4 regions of the Paenibacillus rhizolycopersici genome follow, and region 3 is predicted to be linked to each of the others. Evidence: riboswitches for the same ligand, from Rfam matches in the RefSeq annotation. Region 3 holds a riboswitch; each other region holds the start of a gene.

Region 1 (4,213 bases), on a different contig from region 3:
TGGCCGAAGGCTCGGCAAGGTGAGGGATTAGCCGCGCAGTTTCACGGCTTTGGTGAGCGGGATGCCTGGGGAGGCACTATGATGGCGGTCACGCTTACGGTCATGGTGCTGCTGCTAACCCTGCTCCTGTCGCTGAGCGGAGCTGACGAAACCGCATTGCTTCGCTCGCTATTATATATCGTTACGGCGCCTTTGATTGCCTGGGCAGCGGGCACCTGGGCGGCCCGTCGGATCAGTGCCAAACTGGGCGGTTTGACTGGGGATACATACGGTGCGCTTGGTGAAGGGCTGGAGGCTGTCCTGCTTCTGCTCGCCGTGTTGATTTTGCGGTAAGGCCTGGATGTTAATGTCATAGCAAGTCCGTGTCCCAACCGAGGTTTTGCACCATTATCCCTTAGGCTCAGGGTGCTAATAACGATAACAATACAAGGGCCCCCACCCTTAATGAAAGGGATAATCGGGCAAAGCAGCCTGCAGAGGAACAAATCTCACGATTCGGAAAGGGGTGGAGGCTAAAGTGAACAAAAGGCTTGACGAGTTTGAAGTTACTGGCGCAGATTCTGATGCCCCGGCTCCGGCCAGCGCGGTGCTGATGATCCAAGGCACGGCATCGGACGTGGGTAAAAGCGTCATCGTGACGGCATTATGCCGTATTTTCGCGCAGGACGGGCTTCATCCAGTTCCGTTTAAGTCGCAGAATATGGCTCTGAACTCCTATGTTACACCAGACGGATTCGAAATCGGTCGGGCGCAAGGAATCCAGGCGGAGGCTTGCGGGATCGACGCCACCACGGACATGAATCCGGTGTTGATCAAGCCAACGGGTGAGATGCATTCGCAAATCGTCGTTCACGGGCGTCCTTACCGGCATCTCAGCGCATCAGACTATCGCGAGGAGTTCCTGCCCCATGCCAAATCGCTGGTGGTGGAAGCGCTTGGAAGGCTGCGCGAGAAGCACGGCATCGTCGTCATGGAGGGGGCTGGCAGCCCGGCGGAAATCAACCTGAAGCAGCGGGATATCGTCAATATGAATTTGGCTGAGTGGGCGGATGCTCCGGTCATTTTGGTCGGCGATATCGACCGTGGCGGCGTATTTGCCTTTCTCGTCGGCACGTTGGAGCTGCTGGAGCCGCACGAACGAGCTCGAGTCAAAGGGTTCTTGATCAACAAGTTCCGCGGCGATTTGTCCCTGCTGCAGCCCGGGCTGGATTGGCTGGAGCAGCGGACCGGGATTCCTGTGTTAGGCGTGCTCCCGTTTCTGCCTGATCTGGATATTGAAGCGGAGGATTCTGTTGTTCTGGATACTTATGTTTCCCGCTCAGAGAAGGCTGCCGGTAAGGTGCTGGATATCGCGGTCATTCGTTACCCGCGAATTTCTAATTTTACCGATTTCGCACCTTTGGCTGCCGAACCGGATGTGTCACTGCGTTACGTAAGTAAACCTTCGGAACTTGGACATCCGGATGCCGTGATTTTACCGGGAACCAAGGATACGATCGGGGATTTAACATTCCTGCGGGAGCAAGGGCTGGAGGGAGCAATTTGCAGTTTGATCGAAGGGAATACCCAAGCCCAGCTTGTCGGCATTTGTGGTGGGTATCAAATGCTGGGAGAGCAATTGCATGATCCAGACGCGGTAGAATCCGGCCAAGTGAGATCGGCGATAGGAATTGGTTTGCTACCTTTAACAACAACCTTCATTCCGGGCAAAAGGACCGTTCGCGTTTATGGCCAAACGATAGATAACCTGCCAGTTCCGCTGCATCTTTCGGATCGTCGATTGCTGATAGAAGGCTATGAGATCCATGCTGGCGAGACCCAATTCCTTCGGGACATCAGTCCTTTGTTTATGTTACAAGCCGAAGGGATGGAGCCAAGGCAGGGGGGAGCGGAGGACGCCCCGCATCCGGAAGGCGCAGTTCGAGCCGACGGGAGAGTGTTCGGAACGTATCTACACGGTTTGTTCCACAATGATACCTGGCGGCGCGCCTGGCTGGATGGGCTTCGTACAAGCAAAGGACTGGAACCTTTGGGCACCACTTTTGCGTCCTTCTCGCGGAAGGAGGAAGCCTTCAACCGGCTGGCTGATGTAGTCCGCAGCCATTTGCGGATGGACCTGGTCTACGAAATTTCCGGAATTCGGCCGAGCGCGGAAGAAGGTAAGCTTTGACAAATCAGGCGATTCTAAGGTAGCATGATAGTACGCTTAATTTTCGATGAGTAAAGTCGAAAAGCGGGGGAACCATTTTTTGGGGCGAATCGTTGCTAGTTTTAACGTAGGGGACCATCTTTCCCGAGCCCGTCAGCTAACCTCGTTTGCAGTGGATGGGTCATCTTAAATATGTTCAGTCATCAACTAATGACCCTGTTTATTTGAGCGGGGTCTTTTTGTGCTTCTCAAGGGATATGACCCGAGCATTCGGCGGAGTACTCGCATTCACTGCAAGGTTTCCCGCTACTTCTTTACGCATCGATCCCATTAAAGGAGGAGATGATTATGGCAAATCCGAAGTACATCACCGACATCGCCAAGGTGAGCGAATTGTCCGAACAGGAGCGTCAGGAATTGAAACCGATTACGGACAAATTCGTCTTTCGGGTAAATGATTACTATTTGAATCTGATCGACTGGAACGATCCGGAAGACCCAATCCGCAAGCTGGTGATCCCGAATACGGGAGAGCTTAAGGAATACGGGCGTTGGGACGCTTCCGACGAGGCGACGAACTATGCGGTTCCCGGCTGTCAGCACAAATACCGGACGACCGCGCTGTTGATCGTCTCCGAGGTTTGCGGCTCCTACTGCCGCTATTGCTTCCGCAAACGCTTGTTCCGCAACGATGTGAAGGAGGCGATGTCTGATGTGACGCCCGGCATCGAGTACATCGCTCAGCATCCCGAGATCAACAACGTCTTATTGACCGGCGGTGACAGCCTGATCCTGGCTACGAGGAAGCTGCGTACTATACTCGAACAGCTGCGAGCCATTGAACATGTGAAAATCATCCGCCTCGGCTCGAAAATCCCCGTTTTTAATCCCATGCGCATTTATGAAGATCCGGAGCTGCTGGATCTGATCAGGGAATTCTCCACCGTAGACCAACGTATTTATGTCATGGCGCATATCAATCATCCGCGCGAAATGACCCCTGAGGCCAAACGAGGCTTTCAGGCGTTGCACGACGCCGGGGCTATTGTGGTCAATCAAACGCCGATCCTCAAAGGCATTAACGACGATGCGGCCGTGCTTGGCGAATTGCTGGATCGGTTGTCCTGGGCAGGCGTCACACCCTATTATTTCTTCATCAACCGGCCAGTTGCCGGAAATGCCGATTTTGTCATTCCGCTGAAACGGGCGTACCAGCTGGTTGAGGAAGCGAAGGCCCGCACTTCGGGCCTGGGCAAGCGCGTGCGCTTGTCGATGAGTCACTCTTCGGGAAAAATCGAAATCCTCGCAATCGAAGACGGCCAGGCTTATCTCAAATATCATCAGTCGCGAGACCATGATTACGGCAAGTTCATGATTTTGCCTTGTCCGGACGAGGCTGCTTGGTTCGATGACCTGCCGGGCAACGAAGCCTACTGGAGGAAACCGGAGCGGAGGCAAGACGAAGCCGTCTCCTTCAACGAAATGTCCGTTACCGGGTAAAACAAAACGTACCCTGACCGCCGGCTCCGTAAAAGGGAGGCAGTAAGGGTACGTTTTTTTTCTCTAAACTCCGGTTAAATCCGGAATTTCGCAATCGATTCTTGCAGCGACAACGCCTGTTCATGCAGCGAACGAACTGTTCGGGCGTGGCTTTCCATTTCACTGAGCTGCTGCTGCGAATATTCGGCGATTTGCTCCATATTGGCCAACGATTTAGCGGTAATATTCGCCGACTCTTCAACGGAAGCGGTCACTTCCTCGGTTCCGGCGGACACCTCCTGCGTGGATGCCGAAACGGATTGGATCGTCAAGTTGACGTTCTGAATGAGTTCCGTCAATTGTTCGAAGGCTTGTCCGGCTTGCTTCACGCGCTCGGTCCCGGAGACGATTTCCTCGCTAGCGCGCTGCATCGCGCTGACGGAATTTTCCGATTCTTCTCGAATGCTGAGCAGATTCTCCCCGATTTCCTCCATCGCCAGGCGGGATTGCTCGGCCAGCTTGCGAACTTCCTCCGCTACGACAGCAAATCCTTTCCCGTGCTCGCCGGCCCGTGCGGCTTCGATC
Region 2 (4,213 bases), on a different contig from region 3:
TAAGCACCGGAGAGACGACGTATTGGGAAAATGAATCGACGGACTATGAGTCCGGTTACGTGGACGGAAAATATATCTCTTGCGGATTCATGAAGCAGGTGGCCGAGAAAGGGAGCGAGCCGGCCCGTTTTGCATTTGAAGGGGCGATCCTCGCTTTTTCAAACATCACGGGAGTGGAGGAACTGCTGGCAGATATCGTTCGCTATCCGGCAGAACGTAAGCAGGAGAATATCTCCCGTTTCTTGGCCCAGTTCGAAGCGTGGAAATGGTATTCCGCCGAAGCCTTCAAGCATGACAACCTCTATCTATTGCGACATGCCGTCAATAATTTGGTTTTGTTCGGCGGAAGACTGATCTTGGCGCATAATGAAATGCTGTATCCGTACCATAAGTGGTTTCTTAATGTTCTGGAACAAGCTCCGGATCGGCCCGAAGGCTTCCTGCCGCTGATCGAACGGATGCTGCAGGAACCAACGGCCGAGCATATCGAAGCGTTTTACCAGTCGGTCCGCACGTTCGCCGATTGGGGTGAGGATGGACGAAGCTGGCCCTCGCGATTCATGGAAGACAGCGAATTAAATTGGCTGGGCGGATTTACGCCGGTAGGCGATATTTAACCGGCTGGCCGGGACTGCTATGCTTATTTCCCCGCAGCGATTTCCTTCAGCCGTTCCTTGATCGCCCCGGTACATACGCCGCCATGGTAGGTAATTACCGTTTCCACATCCAGGGCGGCCAATTTTTCGACCGATAGAAGGGCCTGGGCGTAATCCGGTGTGAACTTCGGATCGGGCGGCAACACCTTGCCGCCGCTCGAGACGAGCACGTCCCCGCTGATCAACGTTTTGCTGGAAGCATGATATAAGCTGATATGATCCGGCGTGTGCCCCGGGGTATGCAATACCCGCAGGCCACCGCCAAATGGCAGCTCGTCGCCATCGTGAAGCGCCGTATCCACTACGACCGGTTCGGCGGTGATTCCGCTTTTAATCAGCGGAATTTCCCATGCCAGGTAAGGAATCCCCGTTTCATGGGCCAATACTTCCAACTTCCCCGCCTTCGCCTGGACCAGCTCCGGCAAGCTACCGATATGATCCCTGTCTTGATGCGTGATGATCACATGCGTCAACTGTTCCAGGGAGAACCCTCCTTGCTCCAACCCTTTGCGGATCACGTCCAATTGACCGGGAACCCCGGTGTCAACGAGGACGAGATGATCGGTCCCCCATAACAGAACCGCATGGACCGGCATCTGGTTCCCATTCGGCAAGTTCAGGTTTAGCGGCAGCGGCATCAGGCCGGATGCGTTCGTTTGTTTCATGTAATCTCCTCCTCGTTGTTCAAGCTTAGTTTATCTGCGCAAAATCGTAGCAAAGAAAGGGGCGGAGGACAAGTCCTAGCCGGATTTCAAGTAAGGGTCTGCGGTAGAGGTAATCGTAGAGAAAGACGTTTTTTATCCCTTGAAAACGCTAAAAATGACGAAATTATAAGGTTTTTTATCTCAAATTTGCGTTTGGTCTAGCTTTACAAAGAACAAGCGCAAGCGTAATATTCGACTCATGAAATGATTCCAATAAAACAATCAGTATCGCTTAATTTCCGATCAGGAAAACGGGGGAACCAATGATCGCTGCCGATGTGAGAGTCGGCGGAACGGTCCGGGGTGAATCCCCTGCGGCAAGCCTATGCCGCAGGGGTAGGGCGACTCTCACCGCCCGAATCCGACAGCTAACCTCGTCAGCGTAGGGAGAGAGGATGATGGACTTGTCATGGCGAGCCGCAGGGATATCCTCTGTGGTTTTCTTATGCCCATTCATGAAAGGGAAGAAAGTGTTACATTAACAATTAAGAAGAAAATTAACAATCTATTTGCATCACACTGAATCCTTCCGATGCGAAGGAACGGGGGACCCATTCGGGCGGAGCGCAGGTCGCGCTTACCGCCTATGGGGCGAATCCTGGCGATAGTTGCGTATCGCGAGGTAGGGCGTCTCTCGCGCCCGAGCCCGTCAGCTAACCTCGTAAGTGCAGACGAGAGAGGAAACCTTATAGCGCGATTCCTAAAGCATAGAATACATTCATGCTGGAAGCCCGCGAAGATTCCCTCTTCCCAGGCTTCTTTTTTGATGCCTAATTTCTGAATCAGGAGGAATACAAGAAGTGGGCACTTTTGAATACGCGCTGGTGACGCTTACGAATCCATTGGCGGTAGATTTCATCAGAACGATGAAGTACCGCGAAATCCCGTTTGCACTGATGGTCAACAATGATAGAAGCCGCCAGGAGGCGATAGACCGTGGGATAGAGCACGTCATTCTAGTGGATACTACTAAACGCAAAAACAAGGTCGTACCTGATATCCCCATCGGGACGGTGTATATCTTCGAAGAATCTCTGACACTAACCTGCCGATATTTGCAATTCTGCCGTCCATGGACGTCGAAGCCGATTTATGTCATTACGCAAAAGATGCATCCTGGCGCGGTTTATAAAAAGCTTGGCGCTAACTATGTGATTTATACGAAGGGAAAAGACGTATCGTTTATTCTGCACAATGAGTAAAGGAGGATCCGATCGACGATGATGGACATTTTCATGATCGGCTTAATTATCGTCATGGTTTGCATGATGGCAGGTCTGGCAACTTGGGCTTCCAAAGCGATTTCGGAGGGTGGAGATCAGCGATGATGTGGGGACTTGGCATCTTAATCGTGGCGGTTTTTGTTTATTTGGGGTATGCGCTGCTGAACCCGGAGAAGTTTTAACATTTGCCTTTCGGAGGGATAAGACGTGACTATCTACAGTTGGATTGCCATACTCGTTACTTTGGGCCTCGCGGTAATCGTCGCCAGACCGGCCGGTCTATACTTGGCCAAAGCGTTTGACTATGAAAAGAACGGTCTGGACCGGTGGTTCGGACCTATTGAAAGAGTAATATTCCATGCCAGCGGCATCCGTCAGGAGAATCAGTCCTGGAAGAAGTATGCTTTATCCGCGGTGCTGAGCAATTTGGCGATGATGCTTATCGTCTATCTGATTTTTCGGCTGCAAGGGTTCCTGCCGCTGAATCCGAGCGGGGTTTCAAACATGGAGCCGACGCTCGCCTTCAATACGGTGATTGCCTTCATGACCAATACGGATCTGCAGCATTACAGCGGGGAAAGCGGACTGTCTTACCTTTCGCAGATGATCGGGATCGTATTCATGATGTTCACTTCGACGGCGACCGGCGTCGCCGCGGCGATGGCATTTATTCGCGGCTTGGCCGGCAAACCGATCGGCAGTTTCTTCGTGGATCTGGTTCGTGCGATCACCCGGGTTCTGCTGCCGGTATCGTTCATTTCGGCTTTAATATTCGTAGCGTTGGGCGTACCGCAAACTATGGCATCAACGGCGATCGCCCATACCCTTCAGGGGACAGAGCAACCTATCGCCCGGGGGCCGATTGCCTCGTTCTTGTCGATTAAGCAGTTCGGCAACAACGGCGGCGGATTCGTGGGCGTGAACTCGGCCCATCCGTTTGAAAATCCGGGGGGATTCAGCAATATGCTGCAAATCCTATTGATGATGCTGATCGGGACTTCCCTTCCTTTCGCTTATGGGAAAATGGTCGGGAATGCCAAACAAGGCCGGGTGTTGTTCGTATCGATGCTGATGATGTTCATCGTCATGCTTGGCGTATTGCTTTCGGCCGAAAGCGCCGGCAATCCGGCATTCAACGCCCTTGGCATCGCGCATGGCCAAGGCAGCATGGAGGGCAAGGAGGTTCGTTTTGGCCTAGCCCAGTCGGCCTTGTTCGCGACGGTCACAACCGCGACGGAGACGGGAGCGGTCAATACGATGCACGATACGCTGACGCCGATCGGCGGGCTGGTTCCGCTGGCGAACATGATGCTGAATACGGTCTTCGGCGGAGCGGGCGTCGGAATCATGAACGTGTTGATGTATGCGATGATTGCGGTGTTCTTGTCCGGTCTGATGGTTGGGCGCACGCCGGAATTTCTCGGCAAGAAGCTCGAAGGCAAAGAGATGAAGCTGATCGCCGTTAATTTGCTGGTTACCCCGTTCCTGATACTGGCACCCACCGCTCTGGCTTTGTTGGCTTACCCGGATACGATATCCAATTCCGGTTTCCACGGCTTAACGCAAGCGATGTATGAATTTACTTCGTCCGCGAACAACAACGGCTCGGGTTTCGAAGGGCTTGGCGATA
Region 3 (4,213 bases):
GGATTTTCAGCGGATTTCCAACTTTCCGGTAACCTTTTTGCCGGACGTCTCGTTATATAGATAAGGCCACGAACATAAAAAGACCGCAAGCTGTTCCGAGTCGGAAACGCGGCTTGCGGCGAGAGACAATGAACTTGACGAATCCCGGGTGATCAGGATTCCGTAGCGTAAACAGAATAACCGTATTTACTGAGAACACGCTTCGCGCCAACGTAGCGGTTCTGGTAGTAGCTGTTGCTTAACTTGTCGATGCGGATGCCTTTGGATGAGGACGCGTGGGCGAATTCCCCTTCGCCAACGTAAACACCGACATGCGATACCTTGCCGGTCCCCGTGGTTTTGAAGAAAACGAGGTCACCTGCTTGGAGTTCTTTCTTCGATACCGGCGTCCCTTGCTTATATTGGGCGGCCGACACGCGCGCGAGCTTGATGCCCATTTGGCTGAACACATACCGGGTAAAACCGGAGCAATCGAATCCCGTTGTCGTGGTGCCCCCAAATTTATAAGGCGTCCCGTATACGGAATCTACGATACTGGCTAGCGGCGTTGTTTCCGTGGCTTCCGCGTCGGCAAAGGCGCTCCCTGCCCCCAAGGTGAACAGAAGGGCCAAACTCGTTACCGCTGCTGTCAAAGTCTTTCTCAAGATGTCATACTCCTTCCAAGGCCTACGAGGTTAGCTTATGGATTCGGTTGAAGGTTCCCTATGATCTCACTATATAGGTAGGTTAAATAGTTATCTTCAGATCACGAAGCAGCTCAAGATGAGGATTCGGCATCGAATCTTGAATTCAGCCGGGCCTTCCGCTGCTCACGTAGCTTTCAGCTACGCTGCGCTGCTCAGCCCCTAGCTTCATCCAACCTTCTCGGTGCTCCAAACCTGACTATTTAACCTTGATTGGAAAGGCAGTTCAAAAAGGCTTCTTTCCATCACGAAGCAGATCAATTCACCCTTTGGTGGGTCCCCCGTTTCCCGGGTGCCTGGGAATTCGGCATTTCATTGTAGGTTGCACCCAAGATGCTGCACAAGAACAGTTACAAGAATCATTACAAAGTTGTTACTATTTACGTTTTTCATTTTACCAAAGGCGTCCAGAGTTGACAAGTTTGTAGGGAAAAAGGCTTCTTTTGGCCTGTTTTGACGAAGGATTTCGTGGGTAATGGTTCCTAAGGAGCGGAGCGAGGGGAAAGAAAAAACCCGCAGAGACGTTGTTATCAACATCCCCACGGGCTTCGTGGTTTTACTTATTGAACATCATCGTGCTCAGCAACTTCACCGGTCACATCTTCATACTTGTCGTTGCTCATGATCCGTTTGGCTCCAACGTAACGCTCGACGTAATACTTATCGCTTAATTTGCTGATGACTACGCCCTTGGAGGAGGAAGCATGAGCAAATTTGCCGTCGCCGACGTAGATGCCGACATGAGAAATGCCTTTACCGGAAGTATTGAAGAAGACCAGATCGCCGGCGATCAATTCGCTTTTCTCAACGGCGGTTCCCATTTTGTATTGGGATCCGGATTGGTGAGGCAGCTTGATGCCGATTTTAGAGAAGACGTACATGGTAAATCCGGAACAGTCGAAACCGGCTGTGGTGGTTCCGCCGGAAACGTAGTCGCTTCCAAGCGCGCCGTCGATTACGGTGTCCAGTTTGGAATCGGCGAAAACGCTACCAGTTCCAATGGTGAAAAGCAATGCAAAACTTACTGCTGCTACAGTCAAACGCTTTTTCAAGAAGTTATGCTCCTTCCAATGCCTACGAGGTTAGCTTAAGGATTCGGTTGAAGGTTCCCTATGATCCCTCTAAAGCGAGATCAATTCACCCAAAGTGGTTCCCCCGTTTCCCTGGCGAAGGGAATTCGGCTTTGATTTCACACCTGAATTTACATATTCGACATCTGGCGTCATTCTCCTGCCAAAGATGACAAAAATAATTACAAAACTGTTACTGAAATTGCGTTGCTGTTATTGTAACAAAACCAGGTATCTTTTGGCAATGGTTAATTCACAAGATTAAGAGGGGAAATAGGACTCAAGGCCTCCGCCAATTGGCGAAGGCCTTGATTTTTCTGGGGGTTGGGGGAGTAAAAAAATTTTAACTTTTTTGTGTTTTTGACTGCCAAAGATGAAATTGAGAGGCCATCTTCCAGACTTTGAATGTGCTGCGAAAAAGAGGATACGTCTGCTGCAGAATGAGGGCAAGCATACCGGTCCAAAACCAAGAAGCTGTCCCGAACAGGAAGAAGAGAATTAGTCCGAAAGACCCGAGAATGGCAGAGATCGAGACGGCTTGCAGGAGGCTCCGAAAGCACATCAGCAGGGAGTTCCAGACGCCAGCTTTGAACAAATAGCCGAATTGGGCAAACAGCAGGCATTGTCGGATGAGCCAGCCATAGATAAACCAGCCTAGAATTAAGCCGAGCCCGACCAGCCAGGTTGTGGTGGGTGTTTCAACCCCCGCCAGTCCTGGCCAAAGGGATATTAGCTTCGGCACAATCCAGAAGGCCGGTAGCAACGTTAACATAAGCTCCAGCGCATAAAACAGGATTACCGGCCTGCCGAATTCTTTCATTCCCCGGAAGAGTGGGAAGCCCGGGCTCCGACTTTCGGACGGGATAAAACCGTAGAATATTCCGGCCTGAATCAAAGGGGTTAAAATCATGCGCAGCACCGCCATCCCCGCCAACAGCCAGCAATACAGCCGGACATCCGGATTGCTCCATAAATTGATCTGCCCCTCCAACAGGAACAGAATTCGCGACAGCGCGGTGGGCGGCGGGTCAGGGTATCTTTGCAACAGTGCCGTCACCGCCGTATCGACCAATCGGTAGAGGAACAATCCCCATAACAGTTGATACAGGAACAAGATGATGACTGAGGGAAATTGGCTTTTTAGGGCGGTCCACCCCAAACGAACGAAACTCATTTCTTTCCCTCCTTTAGAGGTGAATTAACAAAACTTTACTCATCGAGCCGGCCTTACCACAGAAACGTTCCGAGAATCGCCTCAAGTAGCTTGGTGACGCTCATGTTGGAGCGGGATAGCGTGGAATTCGGAACTTCCGCTTTTAAGTAGTTGTTGATGTGCATATTCTCCACCGTTAAAGTGTAATCCGGATCGATTTGGACCCAGGCCAACGGCGCTTTATATTGCAGCTTGATCTCGATGCGGGCGTCTTCTCCGTTCCATTGCTTGCGAGTGGTGTGTCCGTCTGTGAAAGTGAACAGCAGTGGGACCTTCGGATGCGTCGCCCCTTTGCGGGAGAAGATCACGCTCGATTCGTACAAGCGGTTCTCCTCCTGGACGACCGGAGTAACTTGAATTCGGTCTACCGCAAAATCAGCCATTTTTCCGTCATAGACGTATTGTTGAAAATAAGACTTCCAGCTCCGGCTGGTCACTTGCTCAACGACCCGCTGGAAGTCAGCCGTTGTCGGGTGCTTGAACCGGTATTTATGACTATAGGTGCTCAGAATCCGCTTCATGGTCTTACTGCCGACCTGCCGCTCGATATCAAGCAGGATCAGCTTGCCGCGATAATACGCGTTTTTGGCGTAACCGTCACCGGAGCCGTACTTCCAGGCGTTTTGAGTCAGCGAAGCCGGGGAGGTAATCAAGGCGGATTGGATCGGAAGATTCGGGGCGATCCCGAATTCCTGTTCCATCAGCTTATCCTCCGCATAGGATGCAAAGGCCTCGTCTAGCCAGGCTTCCTCGAACTCATTGTTGGCGATCATCCCGTAGAAAAACTGGTGGGCGATTTCATGGATGACCGTCCGCTCCAGCTCGTCGTAGCTGGGAGAATCACTGGCAGCTCCGAACGCCGTCACCAGGGTCGGATATTCCATGCCGCCTGCACCGTTGCCGTTGGCCGGCGGTACGACGACCGTCAGCGTGGAGTAAGGGTAGCGGCCATACCATTTGCTGTAGTTGGCCAGCGCCACCTTGGCGGCATAGAAGTAACGTTCTTTCAGGTCCTTGTGGGTGGGATCAAGATATAGCTTAATCCGCACGCCCGGAACCTCCGCGGATGAGAACGGCTCTTCCGCATAGATGAAATTCGGTGAAGCCGACCAGGCGAAATCGTGAACGTCGTCGGCGTAGAACTGTACGGTCTTCCGCCCGTCCTTTAACACCGCTTTTTTGGTCTGAAAGCCGGTTGCCGCCACGTTGTACGTTTCAGGGACGTTGATTCTTACGCTAAAAATCCC
Region 4 (4,213 bases), on a different contig from region 3:
GCGCGTCGGCCTTGGATTCACCTGCATCGACTCCAGCATATGCGTGGCGACGATAACCGGTTTGCCTGCCAGATTACACTTGTCGATCATTTCTTTCTGCAGCATCGGCACTTCCTCAACCGGAATTTCTACCCCAAGATCGCCGCGCGCAATCATGATTCCATCCGAAGCCTCGATGATATCCTCCAGATCTTGCACGCCTTCCTCATTTTCGATTTTGGAGATGATCTGGACGTGTCCTCCATTATTCTCCTGCAAAATCCGCCGAACTTCACGGATATCGTCACCTTTGCGAACAAACGATACGGCGATCATCTCCACCCCGTTCTCCAGGCCAAAATGAATATGCCGAATGTCTCGCTCTGTCACGCCAGGCAGCGTAGTTTTGATCCCAGGCAGATTGACGCCTTTGTTCGGCTTGAGCTTCCCGCCGCTGATGATGCGGCAACGGACTTCAGCCCCCTCGGCCGATATGACGCGCAGCTCGATCAACCCGTCATCGATCAGGATTCGATCATTCGCTTGCACAACCTGCGGCATTTCGGGATAGTTGACCGAGATTTTCGCGGCGTCTCCGTCTAGCGGCTCTGTTGTAAGCACCATCTCTTCTCCGGCAATCAGCTCGCAGAATGGTTCCCGCAATTTCCCGATGCGCACCTCTGGCCCCTTGATATCCATCATAATCGGTACAAAGCTATGCAGTTCTTGCGCGGCTTGCCGCACCCGCTGTATGCGGGCCACATGCTCCTCCAGCTCCCCGTGGGCCATATTCAGTCGGCCGACCGTCATCCCGCCCTGAATCATTTCCTTCAGCACGGAAACCGAGTCGCAGGCGGGGCCTAACGTGCAAATGATTTTTGTCCGCAGCACCTTGAAACCTCCTTAGGTAACGTTTAGGTTAGTATGCGTCAAGCCGGCGAAACGAATTATTTTTGCAGATGGTAAGGAACGGTTGCAATGACAATGTCCTTTTTATTGAATAAATAGGCCCGAAGCAAAAGGCTCGATTGGTTATGCAAAATATTCTGCCACCAGTGCCGGGTAATAAACTGCGGAATTAGGACGGTAATATGGTCGGTCTCTGCAGTTTTCCATTCCACCGTATCGATGAACTTCATGATGGGCCGGATGATGCTGCGGAAGCTGGAACGGAGCGTGATTAACCGAACCCCGGGGTTCCATTCCTTCCACTTCTTCTCCATGCGGTCAATTTCTTCGTCATCAAACCCGACATACACGGCGACAACGTTGTCCGTCAGCGATTTGGCGTAGCTCAACGAGTTCATCACGACGCGAGTAACGCCCGCAACCGGCACGACGATAGTGCTGCCTTTGATGCAAGGTTTTTCCGTATCCATCTGGATTCGAAGCTGGTCGGCAATATTTAAATAATGACGATGAATTTGGTAAAAGATAAACATCACCAGCGGTAAGAAGATAAATACGACCCATATATGCGAAAATTTGGTGATGATGAAGATCAGCGTAATCCCCAGCGTTGTCAGCATCCCAATCGTATTGATGACAAACCGGAACACCCATCCTTGCGGCTTCAGCTTTAGCCATCGAATCATCATCCCGAGCTGCGACAAGGTGAACGGAATAAATACGCCAACCGCGTATAACGGAATCAAGCTCTCCGTGTTGCCATGGAACCCGAGAACCAGCAACGCCGAAGCCACGCCAAGGAAAATAATTCCGTTCGAAAAACCGAGCCGGTCCCCGCGCACCATAAACGCATGCGGCATGTACTTGTCTTTGGCCAGCATAAACGCCAGCAAGGGAAAGGCTGAGTAAGCCGTGTTGGCGGCCAGGAACAGGATCAGCGCTGTAATCGCCTGGATGACGTAGTATAACGCGCCCCGGCCGAAGGTCGACTCGGCAATCTGTGAGACAACGGTTGCTTTCGGATCAGGAGCGATACCGTACCAATAGGCCAGCGCACTGATTCCGATAAACATGGTGCAGAGAATGACACCCATCATCACCAGCGTAGCTGCAGCATTACGTTCCGCCGGCTGCTTGAAGTTCGGGATGGCGTTGGATACCGCCTCTACCCCGGTTAAGGCCGAACAGCCGGAACTGAACGCCTTGAGCAGCAGGAACAGACTTATATCGGAAACCGCCGTCCCCATCTCTGGCACGCTCGCGTGAATTCCACCGGTCAAATATTTAAACAACCCCGACAGGATCAGAACAAAGATGGACGCGACAAACAGATATACCGGAATAGCCAATACGGATGCTGACTCCGTTACCCCTCGAAGATTCATCAGCGTTAACAAGGTGATCATTAGCAGCGCAATCAACACCCGTTGATCATGCAGCGCCGGGAAAGCGGATGTAATGGCATCCGTTCCCGCCGACGAGCTGACCGCCACCGTCAGAACATAATCGACCAGGAGCGAGCCGCCGGCCAGCAAACCTGTCGATCGCCCAAGGTTATCCATCGCCACGATATACGCCCCGCCCCCGGCGGGGTAGGAGTAAATCGTTTGCCGATACGACAAAATCAGAATAAGTAAAAGCCCCAGAACCGCAAACGAGATCGGGATGGAATACCAGACGGCCGAAAATCCCGCCGCCATCAAGACGATCAGAATTTGCTCCGTCCCGTAAGCCACAGACGATAAAGCGTCCGAGGACAGTACTGCCAACGCCTTGAGCTTGCTCAGTTTCTCCCCTTCAATTTCGGTACTTTTCATCGGTCTGCCGATCAGTACTCGCTTAATTTTGTTCACCATGGTGATTTCCTCTCTTCATCCCTTAAATAACCTTATATCTCTAACCATTCGTGGTTCTATAGGCTCCCCATTCCCGCAGAGAACAACACAAAAAGGCCGCAGGAAAGTTGGACCTTCCCGCGGCCGCTTTATTTGAAACTCAAGCGAATATCCGCGACAATTCCCTCTTTCGGACGCTTACGGAGTTAGCTGACGGATTCGGGCACGAAAGCAGCCCTACGCTCATGGCCAGGATAGCCAAAACAAGCGATTCACCCCAGAAACGAAGCCTCACGACCCGTTTCGGTTGGTTCCCCCGTTTCTTACTGAATAAAGAATTCAGCGATCAGGTATTTGCCATATAAAAATTACCACTGATGAATCATACTCCCCGCCCTAAAAAGTGTAAAGATGAGTTTAAGGCGGATTGGCAACGAAATGCGATCCGCATTGTCGAGGTACGCGTATACATCGCTCTTCTACGCTAATTATTTCGTACGGACTTGAATTTACGAGGAAATAAGACGATGGTCGACAGTGATGTGAATTATTCATATTCCCCTACTGGAATATTTGCGACCAAATAAGGTATACTCGAAATAAGGAAGTGAGACCGATGAATACTGCAACTTTGAGCGCGCTTGCCGAACCCCATCGACTGAAAATGGTTGAACTGCTGCGATACGGTCCACTAACCGTAGGAGAAATCGCGGATCGGCTCCAAGTCCGGCAGCCGCAGGTATCGAAGCATCTCAAGGTGCTGAATGAAGCCCGCATCGTCGAGGTTCAACCTGTTGCGAATCGCCGGATTTACCGGCTTCGGCCGGAACCCCTGCAGGAGCTGGACGAGTGGATCGCCTCGTTCCGAAACTTATGGGAAGAGCGGTTTAACCGGCTTGACGAATACTTACAGGAAATTCAAAGCCCGGATCAACAAAAAACACCGTAAGAAAACGGCAAATGCCGTAATTCTTACGGTGTTTCTTTGATGATTTCTTCGGCCGAGATCAAGCCAGCGTCAAGACCTCATATTGCGCAGCCAGTTCCATAAAACGCCCCATACTGGACACCTCGCCAGCTGCGAGTTGATCCTGGATGCCGTAATAGTTAACGCAGGTCCCACAAGCCAATACCGGCACACCGCGACTCGCCAGCTCCTTCAGGTGCAACGAAGCAAACGACTGCTCCGTTAGGGCAAGAACACCCCGATTTACACAAAATACTGCCGCCGGAAGCTGCTCCTGTTCCCGCTGCTTCAACAACGTTAGGAACGTTTCCAACAGCTGCATCCCCAGTTCCCGGTCACCGTCCCCGAAGCTGTCGGTCGTTAGAAAAATAACTTTTCGGTTCAAAGCGATTCTCCTCTCAGCTTCTGATCGAGCAGTTCAAACGTCAACTGCATCCGGTCTTTCGGCACCTCGCCATAACGGTCTCCGAGACTCACCTCGAAGGAACAGCCTCCATCCGCCTTCTCCTTGAGGACGGCGGTT

The links. A riboswitch is a leader RNA that binds a small molecule or an ion and turns the genes downstream of it on or off. The one in region 3 is predicted to bind cyclic di-AMP.
Region 1: it holds a riboswitch for cyclic di-AMP, as region 3 does, so the genes downstream of both, IM700_RS02310 (KamA family radical SAM protein) here and IM700_RS20575 (C40 family peptidase) in region 3, are expected to answer to the same signal.
Region 2: it holds a riboswitch for cyclic di-AMP, as region 3 does, so the genes downstream of both, IM700_RS10315 (hypothetical protein) here and IM700_RS20575 (C40 family peptidase) in region 3, are expected to answer to the same signal.
Region 4: it holds a riboswitch for cyclic di-AMP, as region 3 does, so the genes downstream of both, IM700_RS03680 (APC family permease) here and IM700_RS20575 (C40 family peptidase) in region 3, are expected to answer to the same signal.

Annotation. Positions count from the first base shown of each region.
Region 1 covers NZ_JADCNN020000001.1:528,979-533,191, forward strand. The annotation lists gene cobS (adenosylcobinamide-GDP ribazoletransferase) at 1-333, shown strand, start outside; gene IM700_RS02305 (cobyric acid synthase) at 593-2,170, shown strand; cyclic di-AMP (ydaO/yuaA leader) riboswitch at 2,194-2,336, shown strand; gene IM700_RS02310 (KamA family radical SAM protein) at 2,498-3,649, shown strand; gene IM700_RS02315 (methyl-accepting chemotaxis protein) at 3,724-4,213, opposite strand, start outside.
Region 2 covers NZ_JADCNN020000007.1:180,581-184,793, forward strand. The annotation lists gene IM700_RS10305 (nucleotidyltransferase domain-containing protein) at 1-617, shown strand, start outside; gene IM700_RS10310 (MBL fold metallo-hydrolase) at 641-1,321, opposite strand; cyclic di-AMP (ydaO/yuaA leader) riboswitch at 1,580-1,759, shown strand; cyclic di-AMP (ydaO/yuaA leader) riboswitch at 1,868-2,043, shown strand; gene IM700_RS10315 (hypothetical protein) at 2,161-2,562, shown strand; gene kdpF (K(+)-transporting ATPase subunit F) at 2,688-2,765, shown strand; gene kdpA (potassium-transporting ATPase subunit KdpA) at 2,797-4,213, shown strand, end outside.
Region 3 covers NZ_JADCNN020000027.1:27,315-31,527, reverse strand. The annotation lists gene IM700_RS20580 (C40 family peptidase) at 153-644, opposite strand; gene IM700_RS20575 (C40 family peptidase) at 1,244-1,735, opposite strand; cyclic di-AMP (ydaO/yuaA leader) riboswitch at 1,740-1,876, opposite strand; gene IM700_RS20570 (hypothetical protein) at 2,097-2,927, opposite strand; gene IM700_RS20565 (M1 family metallopeptidase) at 2,981-4,213, opposite strand, start outside.
Region 4 covers NZ_JADCNN020000002.1:333,489-337,701, forward strand. The annotation lists gene pyk (pyruvate kinase) at 1-870, opposite strand, end outside; gene IM700_RS03680 (APC family permease) at 927-2,744, opposite strand; cyclic di-AMP (ydaO/yuaA leader) riboswitch at 2,904-3,078, opposite strand; gene IM700_RS03685 (ArsR/SmtB family transcription factor) at 3,340-3,672, shown strand; gene IM700_RS03690 (DsrE family protein) at 3,731-4,075, opposite strand; gene IM700_RS03695 (threonine aldolase family protein) at 4,072-4,213, opposite strand, start outside.